2 regions of the Anoxybacillus sp. PDR2 genome follow, and region 2 is predicted to be linked to the other one. Evidence: a T-box and tRNA genes for the amino acid it is inferred to sense, from the RefSeq annotation. Region 2 holds a T-box; the other holds one or more tRNA genes.
What was found. The T-box of region 2 lies ahead of leuS (leucine--tRNA ligase). A T-box ahead of a tRNA ligase gene usually reads a tRNA of that ligase, here a tRNA-Leu.

Region 1 (7,625 bases), 1.3 Mb from region 2:
TCAATTCACCATCAAATCGATAGGCGCGAGGATCAGACTCTGAACCATACTGAGCAATCGTTGAAAAATCAATGCTTCCTGTTAAATCGGCAATATCTTGTGATTTAGGATCGGATGGACTAAATGTACCAATTCCGACGCGCTTATTTTCTGAAAAGAAAATTCTTTCGACCATTACATCTTCAATTCGACCGCCATATTCTTTTTCCACTCTCATCATGTTAAGTGGCGAAAGCTCTCCTTCAATCCGTATTCCATACTCTTTGTAAAAATCATCACGCAGGTGATGGGGGATAAGATGGAGCGGGTCCTCATGCATTGGGCAGCCTTTAATGGCGTATACAGCCCCTCGTTCTGTTAGTGAATAATCTTCCAATCCCCTCTTTAACATCGTAACAAGTGTTGACTTCCCTCCGCCGACCGGTCCCATCAATAACAAAATACGCTTCCGAACATCCAATCGTTTCGCGGCAGGGTGAAAATATTCTTCTACTAGGCGCTCAAGTGCTTCTTCTAAGCCAAACAACTGCCCACTAAAAAAATTGTATCGTTTTTTTCCATCTACTTCCTCCACCCCGGCATCTTTAATCATATTATAGACACGCGAATGAGCGGACTGGGCAACCCATGGCTTTTCCTTTAAAACCTGCAAATATTCGGCGAAGGTTCCTTCCCACTTTAATCGTTGCTCATCTTCCCTGTATCTTTCGATTTTTTTTAAAATATCCATAAAGAACCTCCTTAATACTTGATGACTAACAACGAGATTATTACAATGTATGCGAGGATGTCCTTGATCATTCACTATAAAACAAAAATTTACTTGTTCCTCTAAACAATACTTGTCCCATGGGCTATAATAGTAAGGAGAAGCGACTATTTATCACATAAGGAGGAAATTCACGATGAGAACATTACTCGTGCTCGGGGTCATCATTGCCTTTTTATCTGCCATTTTTACAGCTGGATATGACGACAAGCCAAGTGTAAAAAACTAAACAATAAAAAACGACCTCCTCATGAAGGTCGTTTTTTGTTAATATAAGCCTTTAAATCCTTGCTGCCTGAGGGCTTCATACACCAGAATGGCAGCCGTATTGGATAAGTTTAATGAACGAACTTTATCGTTCATCGGGATGCGCAAGCAACGATCCATATTGTTTTCAATCAATTCTTTTGGAAGACCGCTTGTTTCACGTCCAAATACAAAGAAATAGTCCTTTTCGCGATCGCTAAAATCAAAAGAATCGTAATGCTTTTGACCAAATTTTGTAATAAAATAAAACTCCCCATCTGGATACTGATCAAATAACTCTTGTAACGAGTCATAGTAAAAAATATTGACATACTCCCAATAATCCAATCCTGCCCGCTTTAACATTTTATCATCCGTAGAAAATCCTAACGGCCGGATCAAATGCAATACTGTGTCCGTTGCTGCGCATGTACGTGCAATATTTCCAGTATTCGCTGGAATTTCTGGTTGATACAATACTACATGTAAAGCCACGTTTACTCACCTCAGATTTGATCTTTCTCGTTTTATTATACTATCCCTTATCCTCAATATGAAAAAATTTATACTGAATACTTGGAGTGTAGGCACTCGAATCTTCATACGACCAATATCTCATCCGGCTATTCGTTGTATGAGCATTTACGAGCGGCATGCCTTTTTGGTCTTTCGCGACTACAATCGTCGAGTGGTCAAAACGTCCGTCTCCTTGAAAATCATAACAAATAATATCGCCAGGCAACAACTGCTCTGGAGAGGTAACCTCTACTGCGTTCCACCCGGTATGCGCTCCTCCCAAATACCACCGAAAGGCATGAGCGACGGTCCAGCTATAGCTCCAATTGTTATTTTGCATCCACCATCCCTTGCCGCGCTCCGGATAGCCAACCATCGGCATTCCTCCCGCGTACAAGCATTGAGAAACAAAATTTGTACAATCAACGGAAAATTTAGGGAAACGGGGATTATAGCTGTTCCACCATGTTTCTGCATATTGAACAGCCTTGATTCGATCATATACATAAGCCTTTTTTTCTCCTTTTGCCATTCGTTCAACTGTATGTTCAGGCTCTATTCTATCTAAAATCGTCAGCTTATGATCTTCCACTAATTGTTTTTGCTCAAAACAAGCGCGCCTTGGCTCTGTCATTTCCTCTATATACATCCATTCACGTTGCTTTACTAAAAATTGATAATGCACGATATAATCAAGATCGATCTTCTCCCTGAGCTTCTGTTTTCGCCAAACCGTTCCCTTTATGCTACATTTTACGATTTCCGCATCCCGTTTCTGGAATAATTGCAGTTTTCTTTCAATCATTGGATCGTCTTTGCATCTCGATAATGAAACAAAGGATTGTGCCCGTTTTCTAAGCAGCTCTTCTAACTCTTTTTTCACATTGCCCACCACTTTTTCTTTTTTATTTTACATTATGTGATGGTCGGCTGATTTTTTCCATCTTTCCTTCTATTCATCAACAACTGCAATCCTTTTTTTATTTCTCGCAATACTTCTTCATCTTTTTCAATTTGTAAGGCCTCTTCTAAAATGGGCATAACATTTTCATCACCAATTTTCCCTAATGCCCAAGCTGCTGTTCCCCGGATGACTGGCCGACTATCTTCCTTTAGCAATTTTAACAAATCAGGAATGGCTGTCCGATCTTGAAAATGAGCTAATGCCAAAATAGCATTTCTTTGAATCGGCTTTTTCCCCCTCCATGCACCCGAAAGAGTCCCAAACTTTTCTCTAAACTCTCGATTCGTCATATGGAGAAGTGGCTTAAGTAATGGCTTCACCACCTCTGGATCCGGTTCCATTTCTTCGTGAAAATGAAAGTCCTTTCCTTTGTTTTCTGGGCACACTGTTTGGCAAGTATCACATCCGTATAAACGGTTGCCAATTTTTTCACGAAATTCATCTGCGATAAAACCTTTTGTCTGCGTTAAAAAAGCAATGCACCGTTGAGCGTTGAGCTGTCCCCCTTGGACAAGCGCTCCTGTCGGGCAAGCATCGAGGCATTTTGTACATGAACCACACCGATTTTCTATAGGATTATCTGGAGGAAACGGTATATTCGTGATCATTTCTCCCAAATACACATATGATCCAAACTCTGGAGTAATAATCGCACAGTTTTTGCCGCTCCAACCGATCCCGGCTCTCTCAGCCACAGCCCGATCCGCTAATTCTCCCGTATCTACCATTGATTTAACCTTTGCATTTGGCACTCTTTCTAAAATAAACTCCTTTAGCTTTAACAGACGCTCTTGCAAAATAATATGATAATCCGTTCCCCACGACGCCCTGCAAAAAATTCCGCGTTTTTCCTCTTTTGTGCTTCGAGGCGCATTTTTCATTTTCGAAGGATAAGCAAGCGCGATAGAAATAATGGATTTCGCTTCATCCAACAGCAGAGCGGGATCGGTTCTTTTTTCAATATCCGGCTCCTCAAATCCTGATTGATATCCAAGCTGTTGCTGAAGACGAAGGCGTTCCTTTAGTTCCACAAACGGATCAGCACTTGCAAAGCCAATTTTATCAATTCCGATGGTTTGGCTGTATTGAATAATATCTTCTTTCAATTTTTTCACATCCATGCTAATCCCTCCTTTCGCTAAAATATTAAATTCATGGTAAAATGAAATTAAAAACTAGAGGTGAACATATGAACATCAATATATCACAAACACTCAAGCATATCATTCCAACATTCAAAGTAGGAGTCATCACTTACAACAATATCGTAGTAGACGATTCTCCGCAAATGTTGAAGGGAAGATTGCAGCTTTTTCAAGAATCCATTTATTTTGAATGGCACGAGAAGCCTATTATTGAAATGAAAGAAATCAATGAATGGCGGCAAATTTTTAAAGCCATTGGAACTGATCCAAGTCGATATCGTCCTTCTTCAGAAAGCTTATATCGGCGTATACAAAAACAGCAATTTATTCCTTCCATTCACTCAGCTGCCGACATCAATAACTTCTTTTCCCTTTATTATAAAATACCGATCGGAATTTATGACGCCGACCAAATAAAGGGAGATATTTCGATTGAAGTCGGTACAGAGGAAGATCAATATCAGGCGATCAATGGCCGCCATGTTCAATTAGCTAAAAAACTGATTGCCAAAGATGAGCTTGGTCCATTTGGAAGCCCTATTGTAGATTCTGAACGCACGGCCGTTACATACAGTACCAAACAAGCCATACAAATCGTATACTTATCTCCAGCAATGGAGCAAACCGAGTGTGCAAAAATGATTAGCTCCATTCAAAGCATGTTCACACAGATTCATGGAGGAGAATCGACAATGAAAATCATACAATAAACGTGCATGTAAAAACAAAAAACGCAATGCCCCGTTCTCCTAAGAAACGAAACACTGCGTTGTCCCCTATGTATGTATAAATGGAGCGGGTGATGGGAATCGAACCCACGACATCAGCTTGGAAGGCTGAGGTTTTACCACTAAACTACACCCGCATAATTATCAAATTTTTCATTACAAATTTCTAGTGTCCCGATATGCCATGCCTCTTCCTCTACCAGTTCATTCTAAGATGCTTTGTGCGTCGAGGCAACTCGTCGTCTATACAATGATGTATCGCTCGCGGCTGAGGTTTTACCATTAAACTACACCCGTGCATATACTATAATAGCAACCACAGCTAAACAAAATTGTAATTTTTTGAAGCAAAAAAAGTAAAATTTTGTCGAAGCAAATTTAAAATAAAAAACAGGTCATCCCTGTTAAAATAAATGGTGCCGATGGTGGGAGTCGAACCCACACTCCCTCACGGGAACACGATTTTGAGTCGTGCGCGTCTGCCAATTCCGCCACATCGGCAAATCACAAACATCAGAACATGATATATTATACCACAAAACAAACTATTAGTCAACTAATTAAACAACAACAATTATATTCATTACATTTGATAAAGGCGGCACCCGGATTCGAACCGGGGGTAAAGGTTTTGCAGACCTCTGCCTTACCACTTGGCTATGCCGCCATCAAAGCGGAAGACGGGACTCGAACCCGCGACCCCCACCTTGGCAAGGTGGTGTTCTACCACTGAACTACTTCCGCATTTGGCTGGGGTAGCTGGATTCGAACCAACGCATCACGGAGTCAAAGTCCGTTGCCTTACCGCTTGGCTATACCCCAATCCTCTTCATATTCAAAAGGGGCGACTAGTGGGAATCGAACCCACGAATGCCAGAGCCACAATCTGGTGCGTTAACCACTTCGCCATAGCCGCCATGCTGTAAAATGGCAGGGGCAGTAGGAATCGAACCCACACCGGAGGTTTTGGAGACCTCTGTTCTACCATTAAACTATGCCCCTAACTGGTGGAGGGGGACGGATTCGAACCGCCGAACCCACAGGGAGCGGATTTACAGTCCGCCGCGTTTGGCCACTTCGCTACCCCTCCATTACTCAAAAAAGTTAAAATGCCGACTGCAGGACTTGAACCCGCAACCTACTGATTACGATTCAGTTGCTCTACCAATTGAGCTAAGTCGGCTTCATCCATAGAACTAACCATAAAAGCATATGTGTCCTGTGCCTCTTCCTCTTCAAGATATTTCAAGATGTCCAATGCGTCGAGGCAACTCGCAGTCATTTCACCGATGCTTCGCTCGTCTCTACCAATTGAGGTAGGCCGGCTTATTTCTATGAAAAATCAGCCATGACATAAGCTTTTTTGCGCTATTCTTCTAAATTATTCACCAAAGACAGCACTTTTCTCAGCAACTCATTCGCTTTATTTACAAACATTCACACAAAAATGGTGGCTCGGGACGGAATCGAACCGCCGACACAAGGATTTTCAGTCCTTTGCTCTACCGACTGAGCTACCGAGCCATACGCATTTATGGCGGTCCCGACGGGACTCGAACCCGCGATCTCCTGCGTGACAGGCAGGCATGTTAACCACTACACTACGGGACCATTTTGTTTGGTTGCGGGGGCAGGATTTGAACCTGCGACCTTCGGGTTATGAGCCCGACGAGCTACCTGGCTGCTCCACCCCGCGATGATCATTAGCTTATTAATATTGATGGCGGAGGAGGAGGGATTCGAACCCCCGCGCGCCTCTCGACGCCTCTCGGTTTTCAAGACCGACCCCTTCAGCCAGACTTGGGTACTCCTCCAAACAATTTCAAAATGGTGGACCTTGTAGGACTCGAACCTACGACCGGACGGTTATGAGCCGTCTGCTCTAACCAGCTGAGCTAAAGGTCCAAAATTCATAATATGGCGGTGGAGGGGATCGAACCCCCGACCTCACGGGTATGAACCGTACGCTCTAGCCAGCTGAGCTACACCGCCATACGTTAAATCATGGTGGAGCCTATCGGGATCGAACCGATGACCTCCTGCGTGCAAAGCAGGCGCTCTCCCAGCTGAGCTAAGGCCCCTTCGTTCCAAATGGTCGGGAAGACAGGATTCGAACCTGCGACCCCATGGTCCCAAACCATGTGCTCTACCAAGCTGAGCTACTTCCCGTATGGCGCGCTCGAGAGGATTCGAACCCCTAACCTTCTGATCCGTAGTCAGATGCTCTATCCAATTGAGCTACGAGCGCAGATGCCGAGGGCCGGACTCGAACCGGCACGGTAGTCACCTACCGCAGGATTTTAAGTCCTGTGCGTCTGCCAATTCCGCCACCCCGGCGTGGCTGGAGCGGAAGACGGGACTCGAACCCGCGACCCCCACCTTGGCAAGGTGGTGTTCTACCACTGAACTACTTCCGCATTGGCTCCTTATTCTTTATCATGGTGCGGGTGGAGGGACTTGAACCCCCACGCCGTGAGGCGCCAGATCCTAAGTCTGGTGCGTCTGCCAATTCCGCCACACCCGCAAAAAGTGAGCCATGGAGGACTCGAACCTCCGACCCTCTGATTAAAAGTCAGATGCTCTACCTGCTGAGCTAATGGCTCCTGCTCCTATATTCTGTTATGGTGCCGGCTGCAGGACTTGAACCCGCAACCTACTGATTACAAGTCAGTTGCTCTACCAATTGAGCTAAGCCGGCGTCATCTATACTAGTTTTCATTGAAATAATGGTGGAGGATGACGGGATCGAACCGCCGACCCCTTGCTTGTAAGGCAAGTGCTCTCCCAGCTGAGCTAATCCTCCGATATGTAGCGCCTAGCAACGTCCTACTCTTGCAGGGGCGTTAGCCCCAACTACCATCGGCGCTGGAGAGCTTAACTTCCGTGTTCGGGATGGGAACGGGTGTGACCTCTCCGCCATCGTCACTAGGCTTGTTATTTCAAACAGACAAGTATTATTATAACGAGCATTTCGCCCATGTCAAGAACTTTTTAGTTCTTTCAAAACTAGATAACAGATCAGGGAAGAAAGGAGGCAGTGCTTTTCTTGGTGTCTAGCTCCCCTTTTCGTATTGGTTAAGTCCTCGATCGATTAGTATCCGTCAGCTGCACGTGTCGCCACGCTTCCACCTCGGACCTATCTACCTCGTCATCTTCGAGGGATCTTACTTGCTTATGCAATGGGAAATCTCATCTTGAGGGGGGCTTCACGCTTAGATGCTTTCAGCGCTTATCCCTTCCGCACATAGCTACCCAGC
Region 2 (7,625 bases):
AGTTCCTCTGCTGTTATTTCTTTCATTTCTTCCATTTCTTTTTCTCCTTTCTTTTTAAAGCAAGTCCCTCACAGCCTGAAAGAGTGAGGGACTTGCTTTTGATTAATTGGCCACAATATTGACTAGCTTACCTGGAACGGCAATCACCTTACGTATCGTTTTTCCGTCGAGCTGTTCTTTCACTTTTGCGTCCTCCAAGGCGATTTGCTCCATTTGTTCTTTCGAAGCATCCGCTGGAACATGGAGCTTCGCGCGCACTTTGCCGTTCACCTGTACGACGATTTCTATCTCATCTTCGACTAATTTTGTTTCATCATACACAGGCCACGCTTCATACGCAATCGTATTTGTATGGCCAAGCTTTTCCCATAGCTCTTCGGCAATATGCGGACACACTGGAGATAACAATTTCACAAACCCTTCCATATACGCTTTTGGTAGAACAGGGGCTTTATACGCTTCGTTAATAAAGACCATTAATTGGGAAATCGCTGTATTGAAACGAATAGCTTCGTAGTCCTCAGTGACTTTCTTCACCGTCTGATGGTATACTCGCTCAAGCGTATCCTCTTCTGCCTGATCGACGATTTTCGGATTGAGCTCGCCATTTTCCTCAACAAATAATCGCCATACACGATCCAAGAAACGGCGGGCACCATCCAAGCCTTTTGTCGACCAAGCGATCGATGCTTCGAGCGGCCCCATAAACATTTCATATAAACGCAATGTATCGGCCCCGTGGCTTTCGATAATATCGTCTGGATTGACGACATTTCCCTTTGATTTACTCATTTTTTCGTTATTTTCGCCAAGAATCATTCCTTGGTTAAAGAGCTTTTGGAATGGCTCTTTTGTCGGCACCACGCCGATATCATATAAAAATTTATGCCAAAAGCGCGCATATAGTAAGTGCAGCACCGCATGCTCAGCTCCGCCGATATAAATGTCGACCGGCAGCCATTTTTGCAATTTTTCAGGATCAGCCAGCTGCTCGCTGTTGTGCGGATCAATGTAGCGCAGGTAATACCAGCAGCTTCCCGCCCATTGCGGCATTGTATTCGTTTCGCGGCGGCCTTTTTTGCCTGTTTGCGGATCAACGACATTGACCCAATCCTCGATATTCGCCAGCGGCGATTCGCCTGTTCCTGACGGTTTAATTTCACTGGTTTTCGGAAGCATCAGCGGAAGCTCTTCCTCCGGCACTGGCGTCATCGTGCCATCTTCCCAATGGATGATCGGAATGGGTTCACCCCAATAACGCTGGCGGCTAAAAAGCCAGTCGCGAAGGCGATAGGATACTTTCTTCTCGCCTTTTCCGTTTTCTTCAAGCCATTCAATCATTTTCTTAATGGCTTCTTCTTTATTTAAACCGTTTAAAAAGCCGGAGTTCATATGCTCGCCATCGCCTGTATACGCTTCTTTTGTCACATCGCCGCCCGCGACGACTTCCTTAATCGGTAAGTTGAATTTTTTCGCAAATTCATAGTCGCGTTCATCATGTGCTGGCACCGCCATAATCGCGCCTGTGCCGTAGCTCATTAACACATAATCAGCAATCCAGATTGGCAATTTTTCTCCATTTACTGGATTGACCGCATAAGCGCCTGTAAATACACCTGTTTTTTCTTTCGCTAAATCCGTGCGCTCAAGATCGCTTTTGCTTTGGATTTGCTGCAAATAGGCTTCTACTGCTTCTTTTTGCTCAGGTGTCGTAATTTGGGCTACGAGCGGATGCTCAGGAGCAAGCACCGCATACGTTGCGCCAAACAATGTATCCGGACGCGTGGTAAATACGGTAAATGTCTCGTCATGTCCGTCGACGGCAAAATGGACATTGGCTCCTTCTGAACGGCCAATCCAGTTGCGCTGCATTTCTTTAATGCTTTCTGGCCAATCCAGTTCCTCCAAATCCTCAAGCAAGCGATCTGCATAAGCTGTAATGCGAAGCATCCATTGCTTCATCGGCTTGCGGATTACCGGATGCCCACCACGTTCGCTTTTTCCATCAATAACCTCTTCATTCGCCAAAACCGTTCCAAGCGCCGGGCACCAATTGACAGGCACTTCATCAATGTAGGCTAAGCCTTTTTCATAAAGCTTTAAAAAAATCCATTGTGTCCATTTGTAATAATTTGGATCAGTTGTATTGACTTCGCGATCCCAATCATAAGAAAATCCTAGCGATTTAATTTGCCGGCGGAAGTTATTAATATTTTGTTCCGTAAACTTGGCCGGATCGTTTCCAGTATCTAACGCATATTGCTCAGCTGGCAAGCCAAACGCATCCCACCCCATTGGATGAAGCACGTTATATCCTTGCATGCGCTTCATTCGCGCTAAAATGTCAGTCGCTGTGTATCCTTCTGGATGCCCGACATGAAGGCCGGCTCCCGAAGGGTAAGGAAACATATCAAGCGCATAAAATTTTTTCTTTCCTTCCTCTTCGCTCGTCTTAAATGTTTTGTTTTCTTCCCAATATTTTTGCCATTTTTTCTCAATATCAAGATGATTAAAGCTCATGTCACGTCCTCCCATCTTTCTGCTTCTATTTCCACAGTGTTAACAAAAAAGAAAATAAAAAACCCCTCGCCCTTCACAAGGGACGAGAGATTGAACTTCCCGCGGTACCACCCTGTTTAGCGCACAAAAAACGTGCGCTCACTCGATTCCTTAACGCAGATTCACGGCGAACATTATTAGGCAAAACAGCCGTTCATATTCGCAACTCAAAGGCGAGTTCATGAACAAACTTCGGTTGACTTGCACCATCCGTCAACTCTCTGCATTCCGTATTGCTCACTACTAATCCTTTTCACTGTTATTTGACAATATTTTATTATAATCATTATTTTAAGAAATTTATCAGCTTGTTGCAAGTAAAGGAAAAAAATAAATGAGGCCCATCCTCTACCCCTGTTATTCCTTTGCCCACATTTCTTCCGGATTTAGCTCATAAATGCCATTTTCGCGATACATATAGTTGTGAATAATAAATTCGCGGCGAATCGCCGCATAGTCATCATGAAATTTTTTAATATACTCATTTAACTGCTTTTCTTCATATTTCTCTCCTTTTTTCAGGCCTTTTAGCATGTGCTCCAGTACGATCAGTTTCTTTTTGCGTTGAGCTGGAAGATGCTTCAGCCGTCCTTCGCACGTGAAGAAATGGTCAATAACCTTTTGCCGTTCTGCCGCTTCTTTTCTATCTTTTTCCTTCTCCGCTTGCTCCGTTAAATCCGTTAACGCTGCTGCGTAATGATCCATCACTGGCTTATTTAAATAAAAATAAATGGTATTGCCGTCGCGCCGTTGATAAACGACATTCACTTCTCTTAGTTTATGCAAATGATGGGTAATGGTCGGGGGAGTCAAGCCAAGTTTTCCTGCGATTGCCTGTCCATGCAATGGCCCCTCAGCAAGCAGCTTTATCATGCGCAAGCGCGTCGGGTCACCCATCGTTTTAAAAAAGCTCACTAACCGGCTTAATTGCATCGGTTACGCCTCCTTTTCATCTGTCACCCTTAAAATTCGATATAAACCTAATTAGATATATATCGAATTAATGGCGCATTGTCAATAAAAAATAAAAAACATTCGGAAGAACTCCGAATGTTTTAGACAGCTGCTTTTGTTTCGATTGGACTTTCTTGCTTAAGCTTGCGGTCATAAATCGCTGTCGTCAAAATGGAAATAAGAACAAAAACAAATAGGATCGCAAGCAGCGGCTTCATTCCAGCATGATCCACAACCAAACCGCCAAGAACTGGACCGATCATTCGTCCTGCCGTTGCCGTGCTGTTCACAATTCCTTGATAAAATCCTTCCTTTTCCTGTGATGCCAGCTGGCTGGCCACGGTTGGAATCGCGGGCCAGACCATGATTTCAGCGATTGTCAATACAACCATCGCGGCAACAAAGTGCCAAAATACACTCGCCTGCCATAAAATCAAAAAGGAAAGGGCAAAAATAAAAAAACCAACGATCATTTGCAGCTTCAGTTGATTGGACCAACGGCTTAACAGTTTTCCAAGCAGCGGTTGCGCCAGCACAATCAGCACTCCGTTTATGGTCCAAAGCAGGCTATATTGCCTTAATGAAAGGCCAAGCTGTTGGGTGTAAGCCGCAACAGTCGTAGACCATTGAACATAGCTTAGCCAGCATAAAAAATAACCGGTGCATAAAATCAAAAACGCGCGCCACGCCGTTCGTGAATGTATAGAGACAGAAGCAGCATTTTTAATGGATGGCTTTTGCCCACTCTTCCATTGAACAGCCTTTAATCCAAAAAGAACAACAACCAAAAACAAAAGGTACATAAGAGTATTTGTGATGAAAATCCACTCAAACGAATAAGAAGCAATCCAGCCACCGAAGGATGAGCCAGCGGCTACCCCAATGTTGATCGCCACGTAGACTGCATTGAACGCCCTTCTTCCTCCTTCTGGCCAAATTGCGCCTGCATAAGCATTCACAACCGGAAAAACAAGGCCAGATCCCAATCCGATCACGGCAAGTAAGATAGGATAAGCAGGCCATCCATGGAAAAAAACGAGAAAAACAATGGCCACTAAAGTCGTCACCGCTCCTAGCATTAATGACCGAAAGCCGCCCCATTTATCAAATAAAATCCCACCGAGCAGATTGCCAACGATCGTCGCAGCAGAATTCAGCATGAGCACAACCCCAGCTACCGCCAAAGATTTATGCAGCTCTTCATGAACATAAATCGCATTTAAGGGCCATAAAAAAGAAGCCCCTGTTACGTAAAAAACCATCCCAATCAGCAGCATCCAAAGCTCACGGGGCATACAAGTTCCTCCTAAAATGATTTCCATTTCCAAATTCATTGTATTCGTTTTTCAAAATCAACGCAATCAAAAAGCAATAGCGGCTTTGATACACATGGCGGCGATATAGAAATAAACTCGTGGGCCCAAAACTCATGGTCAGGAGGCAAGCGGTGCTTACCTCAGCCACGCCAAAACGCCGAAAGCGGACGATCGGCTGCTTACATAGGAAACAAAATATAGAAGCACCCAAGTTCTATCGCTCATCTCATCGGTGCAGGCAATGCCTAAAAAAATGGAGCTCGATTTTTTCTCCTTTCTGTTCAAGCTTTTACACCGCTTCCTTTCCACAAAAAAGAGCTTGCCTATACATAAAAATAGGAAGCTCCTTGAACTCTTATGATTCAATATGCTGTTTCGATTTTTGCGGCTGTCCGCCCGTTTGCTCATACGCTTTTTTAGACTGTTTGACGGGGTCAAACTCTTTTCCTAATTCGGGATCGTTATGTCTCGTGGTTTGTTCGGGATTGTTTTGCTTGGAACGTTTTTTCATGTTACCGGTTCCTCCTTTTTTAGTGATCCAGCAAAATCATGTCATTTTGCAGCTGCTCCAATTGCAATCGCATACGATGCAGCTGTTCACGCTGCTGGGCATTACAGCTTAAAGCCAAATGAGCTAAATCGTTTACTGTATTTTCAAGCATTTGCTGGGCATTCGTGTATTCCGTATCGTTATAATGCTCTTGCTTTTGCGCTTGATAATATTGATCCTTCGCATAGCGAACGACATCCTCACAATGCTGTAAAAATTGTTCAACTGATTGCCGCGTTGCCATTCTGTCCCCTCCAACTGAAAAATAATCATTTTCCACTTTTAATGTGCGCGATTCTTGTTTCCATTATGACGTTAATGATTGGCAACGGTCGATTTTTCATAAAAATCATGCTACAATGCTGAAATGACATGATGCAAACAAAAGGGGGATGCTCATGAACCCATTTCCATATACGACAGACCATAAACGCTACCATACATGGAACTATCACCTGCGACAAACATTTGGTCATAAAGTGTTCAAAGTTTCACTTGATGGAGGCTTTGATTGCCCTAATCGCGATGGCACAGTGGCTTATGGCGGATGTACCTTTTGCAGTGCAGCCGGTTCTGGCGATTTCGCAGGAAATCGTTCGGATGATTTAGTGACTCAATTCCATCATATTAAAGAAAAAATGCATGCTAAATGGAAGGAAGGGAAATATTTAGCCTACTTCCAAGCTTTCACCAATACACATGCTCCTGTTGAAGTGCTGCGCCAAAAATATGAAACCGTGCTAGGCCTAGACGGGGTCGTCGGTCTATCGATTGCCACCCGCCCCGATTGTTTGCCAGATGATGTCGTCGAATATTTAGCAGAATTAAATGAGAGAACGTATTTATGGGTCGAGCTTGGCCTGCAAACCGTCCATGAACGAACAGCGCTGCTTATTAACCGGGCTCACGATTTTTCTTGCTATGTAGAAGGAGTCAAGAAGCTTCGCAAGCACGGGATTCGCGTTTGCACTCATATTATCAACGGATTGCCGCTCGAGAATTATGATATGATGATGGAAACAGCTAAAACAGTGGCTGAGTTAGATGTCCAAGGAATTAAGATTCACTTGCTGCATTTGCTAAAAGGAACGCCAATGGTGAAGCAATATGAAAAAGGATTGCTGAAGTTTTTATCTTTTGATGAATATATCCAGCTTGTTTGCGACCAGCTCGAAATTTTGCCTCCTGAAATGATCGTCCATCGCATTACCGGAGACGGCCCCATTGATTTAATGATCGGGCCGATGTGGAGCGTTCATAAATGGGGGGTTTTAAATGCTATTGACGCCGAACTGAACAAACGCAATAGCTATCAAGGGAAATACTGCACAAAGGAAGGGACAGCGATATGAAGCTTGCACGCATTCTCCCGTTTGCCCGTTCGCTGATTGACTTAGCGGTAAAAAAAGGAGACATCGCCGTCGATGCAACGGTCGGAAACGGCCACGACACTCTATATTTAGCAGAACGTGTCGGAAAAGAGGGGCATGTGTTTGGCTTCGATATTCAAGCACAAGCCATTCAAAACACAATGGGACGCCTACAAGAGCATGGTGTAATGGAGCAAGTGACATTGTTTCAAGCGAGCCATGACCAATTAATTGAAAAGATTCCGCAGCGCCATCACGGTCAGATCACCGCCGCCATTTTCAATCTCGGCTACTTGCCTGGCGGTGATAAACAAATTGTAACAAAGCCGCATTCCACCATTCGAGCGCTCGAACAGCTATTACAAATCATGGCACCGGAAGGCATCATCGTTTTGGTTATTTATCACGGGCATCCCGAAGGAGCGATTGAACGGGATGCATTGCTTAAGTATGTGCAAACATTAGATCAAAAGCAGGCCCATGTATTGCGATATGAGTTTATCAATCAAATCAACAGCCCTCCATTTATTGTAGCCATTGAAAAAAGATAAAAGTCCCACAAGCGTTGATCATCCAAGAACGGCAACAGCCCCATCCATTTGCCCGCAAAACGTTCTTTGTTTAAGAAGGGATTGCCGACTACAAAAAAAAGCGTGGAATCCAGCAAGGCCGATTCGTTTTATTGGTTGATCCACACACTTAGCTCAGCTTCATTCTTTGTCTGTTCAATGTTTGATGCGGAATGGATGAAGTTCAAAATAAATAGAAGACCAACTCAAAATGGACTTCGTCTACCATAAAAAGGGCTGTCCAAGCTATGGACAGCCCTTTACTTTATCCATTTCTGCCATGCTCGATACATGCGTCCATTCCAAT

Region 1: it has a tRNA-Leu gene. The T-box ahead of leuS (leucine--tRNA ligase) is inferred to sense a tRNA for this amino acid. The anticodon was not compared.

The regions. Positions count from the first base shown of each region.
Region 1 is NZ_CP047158.1:659,663-667,287, reverse strand. Features, by position in the region: gene GRQ40_RS03230 (PrkA family serine protein kinase) at 1-730, opposite strand, end outside; gene trmL (tRNA (uridine(34)/cytosine(34)/5-carboxymethylaminomethyluridine(34)-2'-O)-methyltransferase TrmL) at 1,037-1,510, opposite strand; gene GRQ40_RS03220 (amidase domain-containing protein) at 1,551-2,414, opposite strand; gene queG (tRNA epoxyqueuosine(34) reductase QueG) at 2,447-3,616, opposite strand; gene GRQ40_RS03210 (B3/B4 domain-containing protein) at 3,685-4,350, shown strand; tRNA gene GRQ40_RS03205 (tRNA-Gly) at 4,432-4,505, opposite strand; tRNA gene GRQ40_RS03200 (tRNA-Leu) at 4,783-4,869, opposite strand; tRNA gene GRQ40_RS03195 (tRNA-Cys) at 4,965-5,035, opposite strand; tRNA gene GRQ40_RS03190 (tRNA-Gly) at 5,041-5,112, opposite strand; tRNA gene GRQ40_RS03185 (tRNA-Gln) at 5,116-5,190, opposite strand; tRNA gene GRQ40_RS03180 (tRNA-His) at 5,212-5,284, opposite strand; tRNA gene GRQ40_RS03175 (tRNA-Trp) at 5,297-5,370, opposite strand; tRNA gene GRQ40_RS03170 (tRNA-Tyr) at 5,374-5,458, opposite strand; tRNA gene GRQ40_RS03165 (tRNA-Thr) at 5,479-5,551, opposite strand; tRNA gene GRQ40_RS03160 (tRNA-Phe) at 5,817-5,892, opposite strand; tRNA gene GRQ40_RS03155 (tRNA-Asp) at 5,904-5,979, opposite strand; tRNA gene GRQ40_RS03150 (tRNA-Met) at 5,988-6,064, opposite strand; tRNA gene GRQ40_RS03145 (tRNA-Ser) at 6,090-6,182, opposite strand; tRNA gene GRQ40_RS03140 (tRNA-Ile) at 6,197-6,273, opposite strand; tRNA gene GRQ40_RS03135 (tRNA-Met) at 6,287-6,360, opposite strand; tRNA gene GRQ40_RS03130 (tRNA-Ala) at 6,374-6,449, opposite strand; tRNA gene GRQ40_RS03125 (tRNA-Pro) at 6,461-6,537, opposite strand; tRNA gene GRQ40_RS03120 (tRNA-Arg) at 6,540-6,616, opposite strand; tRNA gene GRQ40_RS03115 (tRNA-Leu) at 6,620-6,705, opposite strand; tRNA gene GRQ40_RS03110 (tRNA-Gly) at 6,711-6,785, opposite strand; tRNA gene GRQ40_RS03105 (tRNA-Leu) at 6,808-6,892, opposite strand; tRNA gene GRQ40_RS03100 (tRNA-Lys) at 6,899-6,971, opposite strand; tRNA gene GRQ40_RS03095 (tRNA-Thr) at 6,991-7,066, opposite strand; tRNA gene GRQ40_RS03090 (tRNA-Val) at 7,096-7,171, opposite strand; rRNA gene rrf (5S ribosomal RNA) at 7,182-7,298, opposite strand; rRNA gene GRQ40_RS03080 (23S ribosomal RNA) at 7,440-7,625, opposite strand, start outside.
Region 2 is NZ_CP047158.1:3,110,606-3,118,230, forward strand. Features, by position in the region: gene GRQ40_RS14945 (rhodanese-like domain-containing protein) at 1-35, opposite strand, end outside; gene leuS (leucine--tRNA ligase) at 103-2,520, opposite strand; T-box leader at 2,596-2,825, opposite strand; gene GRQ40_RS14955 (DUF2087 domain-containing protein) at 2,917-3,492, opposite strand; gene GRQ40_RS14960 (MDR family MFS transporter) at 3,615-4,808, opposite strand; gene GRQ40_RS14965 (glycogen biosynthesis protein GlgD) at 5,185-5,340, opposite strand; gene GRQ40_RS14970 (YtzC family protein) at 5,360-5,623, opposite strand; gene GRQ40_RS14975 (tRNA modification radical SAM protein MnmL/YtqA) at 5,778-6,731, shown strand; gene GRQ40_RS14980 (tRNA 5-(aminomethyl)-2-thiouridylate-methyltransferase MnmM) at 6,728-7,300, shown strand; gene GRQ40_RS14985 (tetraprenyl-beta-curcumene synthase family protein) at 7,579-7,625, opposite strand, start outside.